Regions from separate parts of the Peribacillus sp. 05N428 genome, predicted to be linked through region 2. Evidence: riboswitches for the same ligand, from Rfam matches in the RefSeq annotation. Region 2 holds a riboswitch; the other holds the start of a gene.
The links. A riboswitch is a leader RNA that binds a small molecule or an ion and turns the genes downstream of it on or off. The one in region 2 is predicted to bind S-adenosylmethionine.
Positions count from the first base shown of each region.

Region 1: linked by a shared signal. The riboswitch ahead of AC1DIV_RS07125 (YezD family protein) and the one ahead of mmuP (S-methylmethionine permease) in region 2 are both predicted to bind S-adenosylmethionine.

Region 1 covers NZ_JBFTMS010000005.1:128,153-135,930, forward strand. The annotation lists gene pdxR (MocR-like pyridoxine biosynthesis transcription factor PdxR) at 1-698, opposite strand, end outside; gene pdxS (pyridoxal 5'-phosphate synthase lyase subunit PdxS) at 834-1,721, shown strand; gene pdxT (pyridoxal 5'-phosphate synthase glutaminase subunit PdxT) at 1,726-2,322, shown strand; gene AC1DIV_RS07110 (SDR family NAD(P)-dependent oxidoreductase) at 2,467-3,213, shown strand; gene AC1DIV_RS07115 (TetR/AcrR family transcriptional regulator) at 3,387-3,974, shown strand; gene ssuE (NADPH-dependent FMN reductase) at 4,162-4,695, shown strand; SAM riboswitch class I at 4,976-5,084, shown strand; gene AC1DIV_RS07125 (YezD family protein) at 5,241-5,384, shown strand; gene AC1DIV_RS07130 (phosphoadenylyl-sulfate reductase) at 5,554-6,270, shown strand; gene sat (sulfate adenylyltransferase) at 6,323-7,471, shown strand; gene cysC (adenylyl-sulfate kinase) at 7,515-7,778, shown strand, end outside.
Region 2 covers NZ_JBFTMS010000029.1:38,683-46,460, reverse strand. The annotation lists gene mmuM (homocysteine S-methyltransferase) at 1-738, opposite strand, end outside; gene mmuP (S-methylmethionine permease) at 728-2,122, opposite strand; SAM riboswitch class I at 2,206-2,308, opposite strand; gene AC1DIV_RS21700 (flavin reductase family protein) at 2,493-3,101, opposite strand; gene AC1DIV_RS21695 (alpha/beta hydrolase) at 3,120-3,728, opposite strand; gene AC1DIV_RS21690 (ring-cleaving dioxygenase) at 3,728-4,675, opposite strand; gene AC1DIV_RS21685 (ring-cleaving dioxygenase) at 4,700-5,677, opposite strand; gene AC1DIV_RS21680 (nitroreductase family protein) at 5,920-6,519, shown strand; gene AC1DIV_RS21675 (alpha/beta fold hydrolase) at 6,698-7,750, opposite strand; gene AC1DIV_RS21670 (hypothetical protein) at 7,743-7,778, opposite strand, start outside.

The sequences.
Region 1 (7,778 bases), on a different contig from region 2:
TCTTCAATTTGGTTCACCTTTACGCCTTCTTCATCAATTTGCAGTGGATGGACTTCATTTGGGTAGCTGCGTAAAATCCGATGAATCAAGTGATACCCAGGATCTTCAACACCATAGATGGCATTTTTATCAAATAGTAGGACAAGCTGCTGCAATAAAATTTCCATTCCTGCACCAATGATGATCTGTTCTGGAACACATTGTACACCACGTGCATGATACAAATAATGGGCAATTTCACATCGTAATTCATATTCCCCTTGAGAATCCCCAAGTAAAAGAAGATCTTGATGTGATTCATCGATTTTGCTTTTCATGTATTTTCTCCATTTTTCAAATGGGAAATGTTCCGTGTCAATTTGGCTGGGATGAAAATGATATAGCAATTCCCCTTCTTTATGATTGCTTTGTTCCAAGGATACTTGGTTAGTTTGTGTATACTCTAAATCCTCGAATGTTTGAATATAGTACCCTTTTCTTGGTATGACTTCAACGTATCCTTCAGCAGTCAATTGTTCATATGCAGTCTCGACAGTATTTTGACTTATTTGAAGGAACTCTGCCAATTTCCGTTTGGAAGGGAGTTTTGTGCCGTAAAGAAGACGGCCATCAATAATTTCTTTTTTAATATATGAATATAATTGTTCGTACAAAGGTACTTCACTTAACCGATTTAAATCACAAGAAAGCATATTCATTTTGTTGCCACCTTTTTGAAAAAAATTTACTGACCCCATTAAATTTATTAAAACTGACACTTTCAATGCGGTCAACTCTTTTTTATACTAAGCCTAACAAATCTAAAAAATGCAAATATTAGGGGGAAGAAAAAAATGGAAAAATTATTAGGAACTGACACAGTAAAAAGAGGAATGGCACAAATGCAAAAGGGTGGCGTAATCATGGACGTCATTAACGCAGAACAAGCAAAAATCGCAGAAGCATCCGGTGCGGTCGCTGTCATGGCTTTGGAAAGGGTTCCTTCCGACATCCGTGCGGCTGGCGGCGTAGCAAGAATGGCAGATCCGCGAATTGTCGAGGAAGTAATGAATGCAGTATCAATCCCGGTCATGGCTAAAGCAAGGATTGGCCATATCGTTGAATCAAGGGTCCTGGAATCCATGGGAGTGGATTATATCGATGAAAGTGAAGTGCTGACTCCTGCGGATGAAGAATACCATATTCTAAAAAGTGATTTCACAGTACCTTTCGTTTGTGGCTGCCGTGATTTAGGCGAAGCTGCGCGCCGTATTGGTGAAGGAGCATCCATGCTTCGTACAAAAGGAGAACCAGGAACAGGTAATATTGTGGAAGCTGTGCGTCATATGAGAAAGGTACAGTCACAAATTCGCAAAGTGAGCATCATGAGTGATGATGAATTAATGACAGAGGCAAAAAATCTTGGAGCCCCTTTTGAAATTTTAAGAGAAATCAAACGCACAGGTAAATTGCCTGTAGTTAACTTTGCAGCCGGCGGAATTGCCACTCCAGCAGATGCTGCATTGATGATGGAATTGGGAGCAGATGGCGTTTTCGTTGGGTCTGGTATTTTTAAATCTGAAACTCCAGAAAAATTCGCATCCGCAATCGTTCAAGCGACTACATATTTCACCGATTATGAATTGATTGGCAAGTTGTCAAAAGAATTGGGCAGTGCAATGAAAGGCATTGATATTTCCAAACTAGCTCCGGCAGAACGGATGCAGGAACGTGGATGGTAATATGATAACGATCGGTGTTTTGGGATTACAGGGAGCGGTTGAAGAACACTTGAACCAAATCAAAGCTGCCGGCGAACAAGCAATTATAGTAAAAAAACCGGAGCAGTTGCAGGAAATCGATGGCTTGATCATTCCAGGCGGAGAAAGCACGACGATGAGGAAGCTAATGGATCGTTATGGATTTATGGAACCGGTCAAAACTTTCTTCGAAGATAAAAAACCAATTTTCGGTACATGTGCTGGGATGGTATTGGCGGCAAATGAATTGACTGGCGATGAGAAGGCCTATCTTGGACTAATGGACATTTCCGTGAAAAGGAACGGATTTGGACGTCAAAAGGATAGTTTCGAGGCTGAACTTTCAATCAAAGGAATGGAAACCCCTTATAAGGCAGTTTTCATCCGGGCGCCATTTGCTGATGGAATTGGAGAAGGTGTAGAAGTATTGGCTGTTTATGAAGAGAATGTAGTGGCTGCGAGACAAGACCATGTCCTCGTTAGTGCGTTTCATCCAGAATTAACAGGTGATGATCGTTTTATGCAGCTTTTCATTGAAATGGTGAAGACATCCGTAAGTAAGGCCGAATTGAAAACCTGCTAACCAAATGAAGCTGTCCTATTAATAGGACAGCTTTACTTTTGAAAGCTCAAAACTCTATAAAAATACATATTGCTTGAATTTACTATTCTTTACTTTTATAATAATAAGTAAGTGTTCACTTACTTATTTGGAAGGGAAATGTAAATGACAGCAAGAGTTGCAGTTATTACAGGGGGAGCAAGCGGTATAGGCCGAGCCACATGCCTGAAATTCGCAGCAAAAGGGGACAAGGTCGTTGTTGCGGATTTTAATGAAGAAATGGGCCGGGAAACCGTTGATCAGATAACAGCTAATGGTGGAGTGGCCATTTATGTTAAAACGGATGTTTCTAAGCAGGAAGATGTTGAATCGTTAATCAATAAAGCAGTGGAAACATACGGAAGGCTCGATATCATGTTTAATAATGCCGGCATTGGTGCGGGCGGTATGATCCTAGACCAAGATATGGAAGGTTACTACAAAACGATTGGAGTGAACCAGCACGGAGTGGCCTTTGGAATCATGGCAGCAGGACGGAAAATGAAGGAACTGGGTAACAAGGGAGTCATTATAAATACCGCTTCTGTGTTTGGCTACTTAGCTTCCCATGGGACTTTTGCCTATCAGGCGACTAAAGGCGCTGTAAGAATGATGACACAGACAGCAGCTTTGGAATTGGGTGCTTATGGCATTCGCGTTGTGGGCATTGCACCGGGCGGGGTTGACACTCCTATCATACAAGGTTATCAAGACATGGGAATCATTGATAAATTGAATGCAAGTCAAATGCGCGGTGAATTGATTAAGCCAGAAGCCATTACAAATGCCGTCTATCTATTATCGTTAGAGGAAGCGGATGCGATCAATGGAAGTGTAGTCATGGTCGATGACGGCTATGCATCTTTTAAGTGATTTTCATAAATAGAAAACATCGTCCCAACCAGACGATGTTTTCTATTTATGATATATGGGAATATTGAATTCTAATAGATCAAAGGTAATATTGACCGATTGGTACCAGCGATATATCATGGGAAATAGATGGGTGAAACCGGTCTTATCTTTATAAAAGAAGGTTGATATTTTTGAAAAAAGGGCAGCAAACCAAAGAACGAATCATAAATGTAGCCCGGACTCTTTTTGCCACTAAAGGTTTTGACATGACAAGAACGAATGAAATTGCCTCTGCATGCAATGTTTCCGAAGCTACTATTTACAAATACTTTGACAGCAAAAAAAATTTGCTTTTGGCTACAATTACCCCTAATGAAAAAGAGGAATTTGAAGATGGGACTAGCCATCTATCCACGGATGATCTAGTGGAGAATCATGTTACTACCATGATAAAAAAAATTCTTGAAAATAAAGAACAGTTTTCGATATTATTTAGGGAAACACAATTCGATCAAGATATTTCAAAGCAATATGTAGATCAGATTTTCAAGCCAAATGCCAGGCATATTGAAATACAGAAGAGAATAGATAGCGGAGAGATACAATATATCTCTGATATTATTTTATTTAATGTAGGGATCATTTCTTTCACATTGGCTTTATCTACACATTATGAGATCCATCAACAAAAAAAGGAGCCATATTTTACTTCTGAACGAATTAAGAGCATTGCTCAACTTTTGGTATATGGTATTCATGGGAAACAAAATCATACATAATGAAACGGTCATATTTAAGGGCATGAGCATCAAGCCGTAAATATGACCGTTTCTTTTTTCATTCAGAGTAGATGTCCAGAGTGTAAGATTTGACTTATATTTTTCAGACAATTACGATAAATGTATACTTCACGAAATGCTTTAAGAAAATTATATCTGGAAATCTTGTAACATTGGAGGGTATCAAATGAGCGATATCGTAATTTTATCAGGAAGTCCGGCTATTCCATCAAGAACGGACATTTCACTAAAACATATTCAATCATTAGTCGAAAATGCAGGATTTACTACAGCTTATTTCTCGATTACGGATTTCTCAGCAGATGATTTATTCCAAGGGAAATATAATAGCGAGGATATCTCAAAGCTTTCAGAGAGAATTCAAGCGGCCAGAGGAGTCATTATAGGTTCACCGGTTTATAAGGCTTCTTATACAGGTGTATTGAAAGCATTGATTGATTTGCTGCCAGAAGGTGCTTTTAAGGGGAAGCCGGTGCTGCCAATCATGATTGGTGGAAGTAACAGGCATCTATTGGCGATTGATTATGCGCTTAAACCATTAATTTCAATATTAAAAGGCGAGCCGCTGCAGGGGATTTATTTTGTTGATAAGGAAATAGATAAACAGAATCCAGAAAACCCGATCAATGATTTGCATTTAATTGATCGCGTCCAGAGTCAGGTTCAAGAATTTGTAGAAGCGATACAGTTAAGAAATTAATGACTTCAATAAATTAATTCCTTCTATAAAAAGACTGGAACCCTAGAAATTTTTTTTAGAATAACACGCGTCAATAATAGGCCTAATAATGAAAATAGACTCATTTTTTTGGAGACTTTATCTAAAAAGACGAGTCTATTTTCGCATTTATATGAACATAAAATCATAAATTGAATAGTGTGTATAAAAATAACAGTTCATCCATAATATTAAACCAAGTTATTTTATAAGAAAACTCCATTGACAAGGATTAAATATATGTTAATATTTAAAATAATAAAACTTATCCAGAGCGACGGAGGGAATTGGCCCTTTGAAGTCCAGCAACCTGCATGATGGATGCAAGGTGCTACCTCCAACAAAATGTTGATCATTTTGGAAGATAAGGTAAAGATATTTACCTTGCGATCTTTCCATCATGGAAAGATTTTTGTTTTTTGTGAAAATTTTAGGAAGACCATAACAATGTAAGTTTGTATGGAATTATATAAATCTAAGAAATTTAAAATAAAATATTCGCGGATTTTCTTAAAGGAGGAACTGGTTTGGATAAAGAGAATCAGCTTGAAGAAATTTTTGAACGACTTCAAGAAATGCTTAATTCAATGAAATATGGATCCATTACACTTATTGTCCAGGATGGTAAAATCATTCAAATGGAGAGAAATGAAAAACTAAGAATTAAATAAGGTATCTGCTGACTAGAAAAACTAGAGGCGGGTTTAACTGATATAAAGAGAGTATTGGTTAGATTCGTCTCTTTTTCCTAGATTCAAATAACCCGGGGAATATTACAACGGGAATTGATCAACAGTTACTCTAACCTGATACAGCAAGTTTTTAGAGGGGGCTACAAAGTTGGCTGCATTAATAAACTATGAAAATTTCAATACAGGGGACTTCCCTGTATTTCCTGCAGACAGTGAGACAAAAGGTGCTTTGGAAGTTCTGCAATGGGCGAATGACCATTATGGAGACAAACTGATTTATGCTTGCAGTTTTGGTATTGAAGGCATCGTGCTTACGGATTTATTGGCGAAGGTCAATCCTTCGGCTAAAATAGTTTTCCTTGATACAGATGTTCATTTTGAGGAAACTTACCAATTGATCGAGGAAGTGAAGAAGCGATATCCGAAGCTTTTGATCGAAATGAAGAAACCTGACTTGACGCTTGAGGAACAAGCGGCGGAATATGGCGATGAATTATGGCTTAGTGATTCCAATAAGTGCTGTAACATCCGTAAAATCGTTCCGCTTACAGATGTGCTTTCATCGGCAACAGCCTGGCTTTCGGGACTGCGGAGGGAGCAATCCGAAACAAGGGCTAAGACCGAGTATATCAATAAGGATAATAAGTTCAAATCAGTTAAAATATGCCCACTCATACATTGGACATGGAAAGATGTTTGGCGCTATGCCCACAAAAATGGACTTCCATATAATGTCCTGCATGATAATGGATATCCGAGCATTGGATGTAAAACGTGTACTGCACCTGCCTTCAATGCAGATGATTTACGCTCAGGCCGTTGGCAAGGAGCTCAAAAAACGGAATGCGGATTGCATTTATCTTAAATAAATAGAAATTATAGGCTTAAATAAATAGAAGCCATAGGGGGAAATTAGAATGACAATCAGTTTACCGCACGGAGGAACATTAATCGATCTTTGGGAACCAAAATATGATTTTAGTAAAATAACGAAGTCAATCGAAATCGATGAAATTGCTTTAAGCGATCTTGAATTGATAGGCACTGGTGCCTACAGCCCGATTAAAGGATTCTTTACAAAAAGTGACTATGAGACAGTGGTGAAGGATATGAGGCTTAGCAGCGGACATGTATGGAGCATCCCGATTACGCTGCCTTTGACCGAAGAAGCTGCAGAAAGCCTTACTATAGGTGAAGAAGTAACATTAACCCATGAAGGTGAAACTTACGGGGTTCTCTCCGTTTCCGATATTTACACTCCAGATAAGCAATTGGAAGCGACATTGGTATATCAAACAGATGATGAGAAGCATCCTGGAGTGAAAAATTTATATAACCGCGGGGATGTATATGTCGGCGGGGAAATAAAGTTGATCAAGAGAATAGAGCGTCCGCTATTTCAAGCTCATTATTTGGACCCAGTCGAGACAAGGAAGGCTTTCGCTGAAAAAGGATGGGAAACGGTTGTCGGTTTCCAAACGAGGAACCCTGTTCACCGTGCACATGAATATATCCAAAAGACAGCATTGGAAATCGTCGACGGTTTATTCTTAAATCCTCTAGTCGGTGCCACTAAATCAGATGACATTCCGGCAGATGTAAGAATGGAAAGCTATAAAGTGCTGCTTGATAAATATTATCCTAAGGATCGCGTCTCCCTTGCAGTTTTCCCTGCTGCCATGCGTTATGCAGGACCTAGAGAAGCCATTTTCCACGCGATGGTCCGTAAAAATTATGGTTGTACCCATTTTATCGTCGGACGTGATCATGCGGGTGTGGGCGATTATTATGGCACATACGATGCTCAAAAAATCTTTGGGAATTTCAATGCAGATGAGTTAGGGATCACGCTATTATTCTTTGAACATAGTTTTTACTGTAAAGCATGTGGCAATATGGCTTCCGCTAAAACTTGTCCGCATGGCAAGGAAGACCATGTCATCCTGTCTGGAACGAAGGTAAGGGAAATGTTGCGTAATGGGGAAATTCCTCCAGCTACCTTTAGCCGTAAGGAAGTCATCGAGGTGTTGATCGAAGGTCTAAAAAAAAATGAAGTTTATAACTGATTGGACATAAATGGAAGGGTCACATGAAGAGGGGGATTATCAAATGAGTAAAAGTACGAATGTCACATGGCATGAGACGTCATTGACCAAGGAGCACCGACGGAAGCAGAACGGGCATGAAAGCACGGTTCTATGGTTTACAGGACTATCGGGTTCCGGAAAATCAACGATTGCAAACGCGGTCGCTAAAGAGTTATACAATCGGAATATTCGAAGTTATGTTTTGGATGGTGATAATATCCGTCATGGCTTAAATAAAGATTTAGGTTTTTCTGAAGAAGATAGAACCGAGAATATTAGGCGGATT
Region 2 (7,778 bases):
ACGCAACACCTGTATGGCTCCCGTGACAACTGATACAGGCGCACAGTTGATGCCAATTGCGGCAATTTGCTCACTGTCCCCAAACAATCTGGTACACTCCTCCAGCAATGTACCGTCACTTATCGCTTTTTCATTTTTCAAAGAAAAGGATAGCCAAGCATGGACTTCTGGATATTCTTTCAATAATGAATGTAATACTTTTGCTTCTTGCAAAGAAGGAATCGTTTCAAATGCTAAAATGTCAGCTCCTGCTTCAATCAAAGCTTTTATTCGTGGGCGATGAAATGCCGCTAAAGCTTCATCTGAAACACCATAGTTCCCAACATACTCTGAACCATCTGCTAGATAAGCTCCATAAGGCCCAACTGATCCAGCAACCAATGGCTTAGGTCTAATCGTTTGATATTCTTCCTTCCAAAATTCATCTCTTGCTTGTCTTGCAAGTAAAACCGTTTTCCTGATTAGATCCAATGCCTCTTTTTCTTGTATTCCGCGGAGGGCGAAACCTTCAACCGTTGCTTGATAGCTTGCCGTTATCGCACAGTCAGCACCAGCTCGAAAGTAGTCAGAGTGCACCTGGTAAATCACTTCTGGATTTTCAAGCAATACACGTGCAGACCACAGGGGATCGTCCAAATCACACCCATGACTTTCAAGCTCTGTAGCTAAAGCTCCGTCCAAAATCATGACTGAATGACCTCGTAAAATTGTTTCAATTGGGTTAATTTTATTCTTCATTGTCTATTCCTCTTTTCTTTATGGTTTGTGTCAGATAATAACTTCCATAGCAAAACAAAATAAACGGAATGCCACAATATAGTGCAATTCTTTGTGTAGGATCAAATGCAATTCCTATGCAAGAAGCAAGACATAGCATAAATGAAACGATTGGTACGAATGGATATAATGGTGTATGATAAGCCAAATCATTAACTGAGTTTCCTTCGTTTATATATCGTCTGCGAAATAGAAACTGTGACGCGCTAATACTCATCCAAACTATAACCACGGCTAGTCCAGAAATGGATACAAGCACTATATATACAGTATCCGGCGCAATAATACTCGAGAAAAGTGCTAAAACACCGCCCAGCATACTGAAAAGGACTGCATTCAAGGGAACACCCCGTTTTGTCAATTTTGCAAATATTGGTGAAATAGTTTTCTTATCTGCAAGTGACCAAAGCATCCTGGATGAGGCATATAGTCCTGAGTTTGCAGCAGACAAAATGGCAGTTAATATAACAAAGTTCATAATATCCGCTGCATATGGCACTCCAATTCGTTCTAGAACGGCAACAAAGGGGCTCTCTAATACGCTTGCATCCGAAACAGGCAATAATGCGGATAAAACAACGATGGTACCTACAAAAAAGATAATCAATCTCCATAATGTCATACGGATTGCCTTTGGAATCGTTTTTTCAGGATTCACAGTTTCTCCAGCTGCAACTCCGATCAATTCAGTTCCAGAAAATGCAAAATTCACAGCGAGCATCGTCATTAGAATGGCAAAAGCACCATTTGGAAATAAACCTGCACTTGTAACATTGGAAAATAACGGAGCTGATTGTGCGTTAATCATTGGAATGAAACCTACCATTGCCGCAGCTCCCAGAATAATGAATATCACAATAGCAAATACTTTAATAGACGCAAACCAGAATTCGGATTCAGCGAAAAACTTAACGGTCCACGCATTTAATGCCAAGACCAAAATGGCAAATAGAGCACTCCATATCCAGACACTGATTGATGGAAACCATCGCTGCATCAACAATCCTGCAGCCGTGAATTCCGAACCTAGTGCAACAGTCCAGGTTAGCCAATACAACCAGGCTACTGTATACCCTGTCCCTGGTCCGATGTATTTGGCTGCGTAACTATGAAACGCACCTGTCTCGGGCATATGCACTGACAGTTCACCTAGACATAGCATGACTAGATAAACCACTAATGCACCAATCAGATACGAAAGGATGGTTCCGAACGGGCCAGCCTGTTGAATCGTATAACCCGAACTTAAGAATAAACCAGTTCCAATCACCCCGCCAAGCGATAGCATTATGATATGCCGTGCTTGCATTTGCCTTTGAAAATCATGCTTCCTTTTGTTTTCCATTCTAACTCTCCTTAATCTTGCATCCAGAAAAAACGAAAACGCACTCTAAAAAAGAGTGCGTTACTGACAAATAAACACGTACGGTCTTATCTATCAAGGTTTCACCCCCTGGAATTAGCACAGTGTCTTTGTAGACCTGTTGCTGAGGTTTCATAGGGCCAGTCCCTCCACCTCTCTGGATAAGAAATTATTTTTTTATAACTTTATCAAGCTATGAAAAAATTGTCAAGTTTTGTTTCGGAATGTAATGACTTCCTTTTAAATGCTAACGATCATGGCTGGGGCATTAATATTAAATTGTTTTTGGAACAAGCGCTAAGCGTATTATAATGGCAAATAAAACTAACCGGGGTCATGTTGGTCTTTTTCCTTAAGGACGTTCTATTTCAAATAATTCCCCTAGTCTTGTATAAGTATGACCGGCTAATCTCGCTACAGGTTTTAGCCCATTCGGGTCAATACGGCCATTATGATATATATCTTGCTCTATATGATAGCAGACTATTTTCCCTATCAGTAAATCACAACCAGGTTCATTCTTGGAACCTGCCAATGGAATCGATTGCTCTAATGTACATTCAAAACGCACCTTCGCTTCTTCCAATCCTGGTACGGATACCCTATCACTAACTGCCAGATTGAAGTTAGTAAGACCCAATTCACTTTCTTCAGATGGGAGTTCCTTTGCCGTTCGATTTGCATCTGCAACATTATTTTCGTCAGTGATATGAACAACGAACTCACCTGTTTGAATTGCATTTCGGGCTGTATCCTTTGAAACTCCTTCTTTCCGTTGAACAGAAATGGAAATCATCGGAGGATTTGAACTGACTATGTTAAAAAAGCTGAACGGCGCTATATTGATTGTACCGGTTTCGGATTGTGTCGTAACCAGCGCTACAGGTCTCGGTATAATGCTTCCAGTCAAAAACTTATAATTATCCCGTTCAGTCAGACTTTCAGGATTAACAGAAATCATCTTCATTCCCTCTCATTCTTATAAAAAGTTCTTTTGAAACCATAAACCTGCTGCATCAACCTCTGAACGTGTCAACTGATGACCGTAATTTTCCCACTGAACTTCAACTGTAGCGCCAGCTTGCTGTAAAAGTTGATTAAGTTCATCAGTTTCTTCTGCCGGGCAAATCGGATCGTTTTTACCTGCAGCTATAAATACAGGTATATCTGAAAGGGACGGCAAAGCGATCCCTCGTCTTGGAACCATTGGATGATGAAGAATCGCTCCTTGTAATGCCCCCTCGTAATGGAACAGCAAACTTGCCGCTATATTTGCACCATTGGAATAACCTAATGCCACCACTCTGTCACGGTCGAAGTCATATTTTCCGGACGCTGATTCCAAGAAGTCATAAAGCTCCTTCGTCCGGAAGATCAAATCCTCTTCATCAAAAACCCCTTCAGCTAACCGTCGGAAATAACGGGGCATTCCATTTTCAAGTACATTTCCCCGTACGCTCAGTACGGATGAACCCGGTGAAACCATTTCGGATAATGGCAAGAGATCTGTTTCCGTTCCTCCAGTGCCATGTAACAGCAGTAGTAACGGAGCTTCTGGATTACTTCCTTTTTGAAAAATATGTTTCATCATTTATCCTCCTCTAGTACTCTCGGCACTGCCGGCAGTAACGTTTTTTCCATAACTTCCCGTTTTTCTTCCAACCATGGCGGCAGCATTAATTTACTGCCCATCGTTTCCTTCGTTTCATCATGAGCAAAGCCAGGTGGATCTGTGGCAACTTCAAAGAGTATGCCTCCATCTTCCCTGAAATAAATCGCATCGAAGTATTGTCGGTCTGTAAAGGGTGTCACACCATAGCCATGGTTACCGATATGCTCCCTCCATTCTTTATGATCTTCATTATCGCTTGCACGCCATGCAATGTGATGGACAGTTCCCACTCCGATTTTACCGTTTGGTAAAACCGTTTTTTTAACATCGATTAAATTCCCGATATCAGATGTGGATTTGAAGCGGATGAAATCGCCCTCTTCCCCAATCTTCTGCAGGCCCATCACTTCCTCTAATAGCTCCATCGTTTTGATCGGTTTTGACGTCAATAATACAGCTCCGCCGAATCCCTTGACCGCCTTATCAGCTGGTACACCGCCGAATGACCACTCGCTATTTTTACCTTCTTTACGCTCAACCAGTTCAAGTTGCAAACCATGTGGGTCTTGGAATTCAAGATATTCCTCACCGAAACGTGAAACCTTTTCAAAGTCTATATTAAATTTACCCAAACGCTTTTCCCAGAAGCCCATTGAACCCTCCGGAACGGCATATGTTGTAATCCCCACTTGTCCGGAGCCAATTGTCCCTCGGTATGCCTCAGGCCAAGGAAAGAAAGTGATGATTGTGCCCGGTGAACCGGATTCATCTCCGAAATATAAATGATAGGTGCCTGGATCATCAAAATTAACGGTTTTCTTCACCATACGCATTCCCATTACTCCAGCATAAAAATCCACATTCTCTTGAGGATTGCCTACAATTGCGGTTATATGATGTATCCCTGCATTTTGCTTTTGCATGCCGATTACTTCCTTTCCCGTTGTTTAATTAGTTGATTTTGTATTAAGTGGTTTTAAATTCGATTCAATATCCTTTCTTTTCGATTCCAAAAAAGGTGGCAGGGCAAGGTTCTCACCTAGATGCTGCTCAGCTTCATCCACTTCAAAACCAGGTCCATCAGTAGCTAGTTCAAATAATATGCCATTCGGCTCCCTAAAATAGAGTGAACGGAAATAAAAGCGGTCCACATATCCCGAGTTCACGAATTTCGATTCACTAATTTTTTCTACCCATTTTCTCAATTCTTCTTCATCATCCACCCGGAAGGCAACATGGTGTACTCCACCCCTCCCCAGCCTTTCCCGAGGTATGTCATTCCTTTCTTCAATATGGAGTTCCGCTCCTGTTCCTCCTTCACCTGTCTCGTAAACGACTATGGGATTTTGCCCCCTGATTGCGGATGGGTATGTGCCTGATTTCCTGAACCCCAATACCTCGATAAGAACACTTTCTGTTTGTTCAATATTGGGTACTGTAAGTTTTACTGGTCCTAATCCAAGGATGGAAAACTCTTGCGGTACTGGGCTTCCATCCCACGGAAATCCTCCTTGAACGCCGTTATTATCCTGATCGGAAACCAGAAGAAGCCTCTGCCCTTCAGGATCTTTAAAAGAAAGTACCTTTCTTTCAAAACGGCTCGATATTTCATCGTGTTCAACATTGAATTCCACAAACCGTTTTTTCCAATATTCTAGCGCTTCATCATCCTTCACCCTTAAAGAAATTTCTGAAATGCTATTGTTTCCCTCATGAGTGCGGGCAGCATTTGGAATTTCAAAAAACGTCAATTCCGTACCCGGTGAACCAATTTGATCTCCATAAAATAAGTGATACACACGAACATCATCTTGATTCACCGTTTTTTTGATTAATCGCATCCCTAAGACTTTTGTGTAGAATTCAAAGTTATTTCCCGCTTTTGCTGTAATCGCCGAAACATGATGTAATCCTTTTAATTCCATCTGTACCACTCCTATCTTTATAAATCTCCCCTTACGGAGATGAATTAATCCACTAATAATATCTCGAATTCAAGGTATTTAACCTAACATAATACTTTTAATGCAAATATCTTGATTTAAAGATAAACGACAGGGATAAAATTGTCAACCATTTTCATTCAAATAATTTCAACCGGATTCACTTATCATAAAATAAAAAAATCAGGCCAAAATAAATCGGTATAAGAATGGAGGTGTGATATATGGTTAAAGATTTTTTTAGCGCAATTGAAGATAGACGCTCTTATTATTCCCTTAGCAAGGAACATGTTGTTCCTGATAAAAGGATTAAAGAAGTTATCGATCATGCCGTTCAATACTCCCCTTCCGCTTTCAACTCCCAAAGTGCCAGAGTGATTGTTTTAACTGGTCAAAGCCATGACCAATTATGGGATATCACGAAAGAAACATTAAGAATAGCAGCCGATGGCAAAGGTTTAAAAAAAACGGAAGAAAAAATGAGGTCATTTATAAATGGTTATGGAACGGTTTTATTCTTTGAAGACCAGGCCATAATAAATAGGCTCCAAGAACAATACAAAACGTATGCCGAAAATTTTCCGATTTGGTCGAACCAATCTTCTGCCATTTTACAATTTGTCGTATGGACTTCCTTGGAAATTGAGGGGTTTGGTGCAAGCCTTCAGCATTATAATCCTTTAATCGATGACGAAGTGAGAAAGACATGGGATATATCACAAGATTGGAAACTCATCGCACAGATGCCCTTTGGAAAACCCACTGCAGAACCTGGCGATAAAGACTTCTCACCACTTGAAGAAAGAGTGAAATATTATCAATGATATAATAGGGGCTGGCTCTACATAACGAGCCAGCCCTTTTATTTTATTTCGCTTTAGTAATCCGGAAATGTTGCAAAAAATTTTGAAAATATCAATGACGCAAAGCCTATATACTCAACAACCGGCATGATTTTGATATCCTCACTGAGGTTCAACACGTATATTTCACATCCCCCTCTTATTGAATGGGTGAAGAACGCCCTGGCAGCCATTCCTTCAAATAATATGGGAGTACACCGGAATATTGTTTAGCAGCATGTCCACTTTTCAATAGGCTATATGTCTTATCCTTACATGTTAAATGCTCCATTACCGGATAAATCATTTCCTGTGGGACCAGTCGATCATACTTACTTGCTATGACCAAAACACTAGCATCAATTTTCGATAGCTTCGCTTTTTTTCCCCTTACCTTAAAGCTACCATTAACCAAGCTATTTTTTATCAATAAATCCTTGGTTATTTGTTTTGCAGCTGCTCCGGATAATGGTACATGCCCATTAGCCCAAGCATTGAAGCGGCGCCAGTTTTGAACGTATTTCTCATCATCCGCTTGATTCAATAAAGATAAATAAGGTGATATATAGACGGGCGATGTAATTAACCGGATTCCATATTTAACTGCACTGGCCGGTATCGTTTGATAAATATCTATTGTCTCGTCAAAATCCGCTGTCCCTTCTTTAAGCGCCTCCTGCCATTGATCAAAAAATTCCGAGGCACTGAAATCCACCGGGGTCACGGAAAGTATCAAATTCTTGATCGGCTCGTCTGCAATGGCAGCATATATTGCGGCTATTGTACCGCCGAGGCAAAACCCCATGACTGTAATTTCCGATGCTCCAGAGTGGCGTAATGCACGCTGTACTCCTTTTTGAATATAATCGACGATATAATCTTCGATCGATATGTCACCATCTTCAAATCCCGGGCTTCCAAAATCAAGCAAATACACATCAAAACCTTCATTTACAAAAGATTCTATTAAACTATTCCCTGGTGATAAATCAAGGATCAAAGGAGAATTGATTAGTGAATATATAAGAAAAACCGGTACCTCATATTTTTTTTGTGCTGAGGGATAAAACCAAAGCGTTGATTTGTTTTTTTTCCATACCGCTATTTTCGGAGTCAGTCCCATTTCAGGCATTGGCTGATTGGGAATATCCAATAAATGTTGCCATTTAGTTTTGGAATCAGATTGATTTTTCGGCACTTTCCGCTTAGCCATTTGAATTCTCCTGTCCAACTGAATTGAA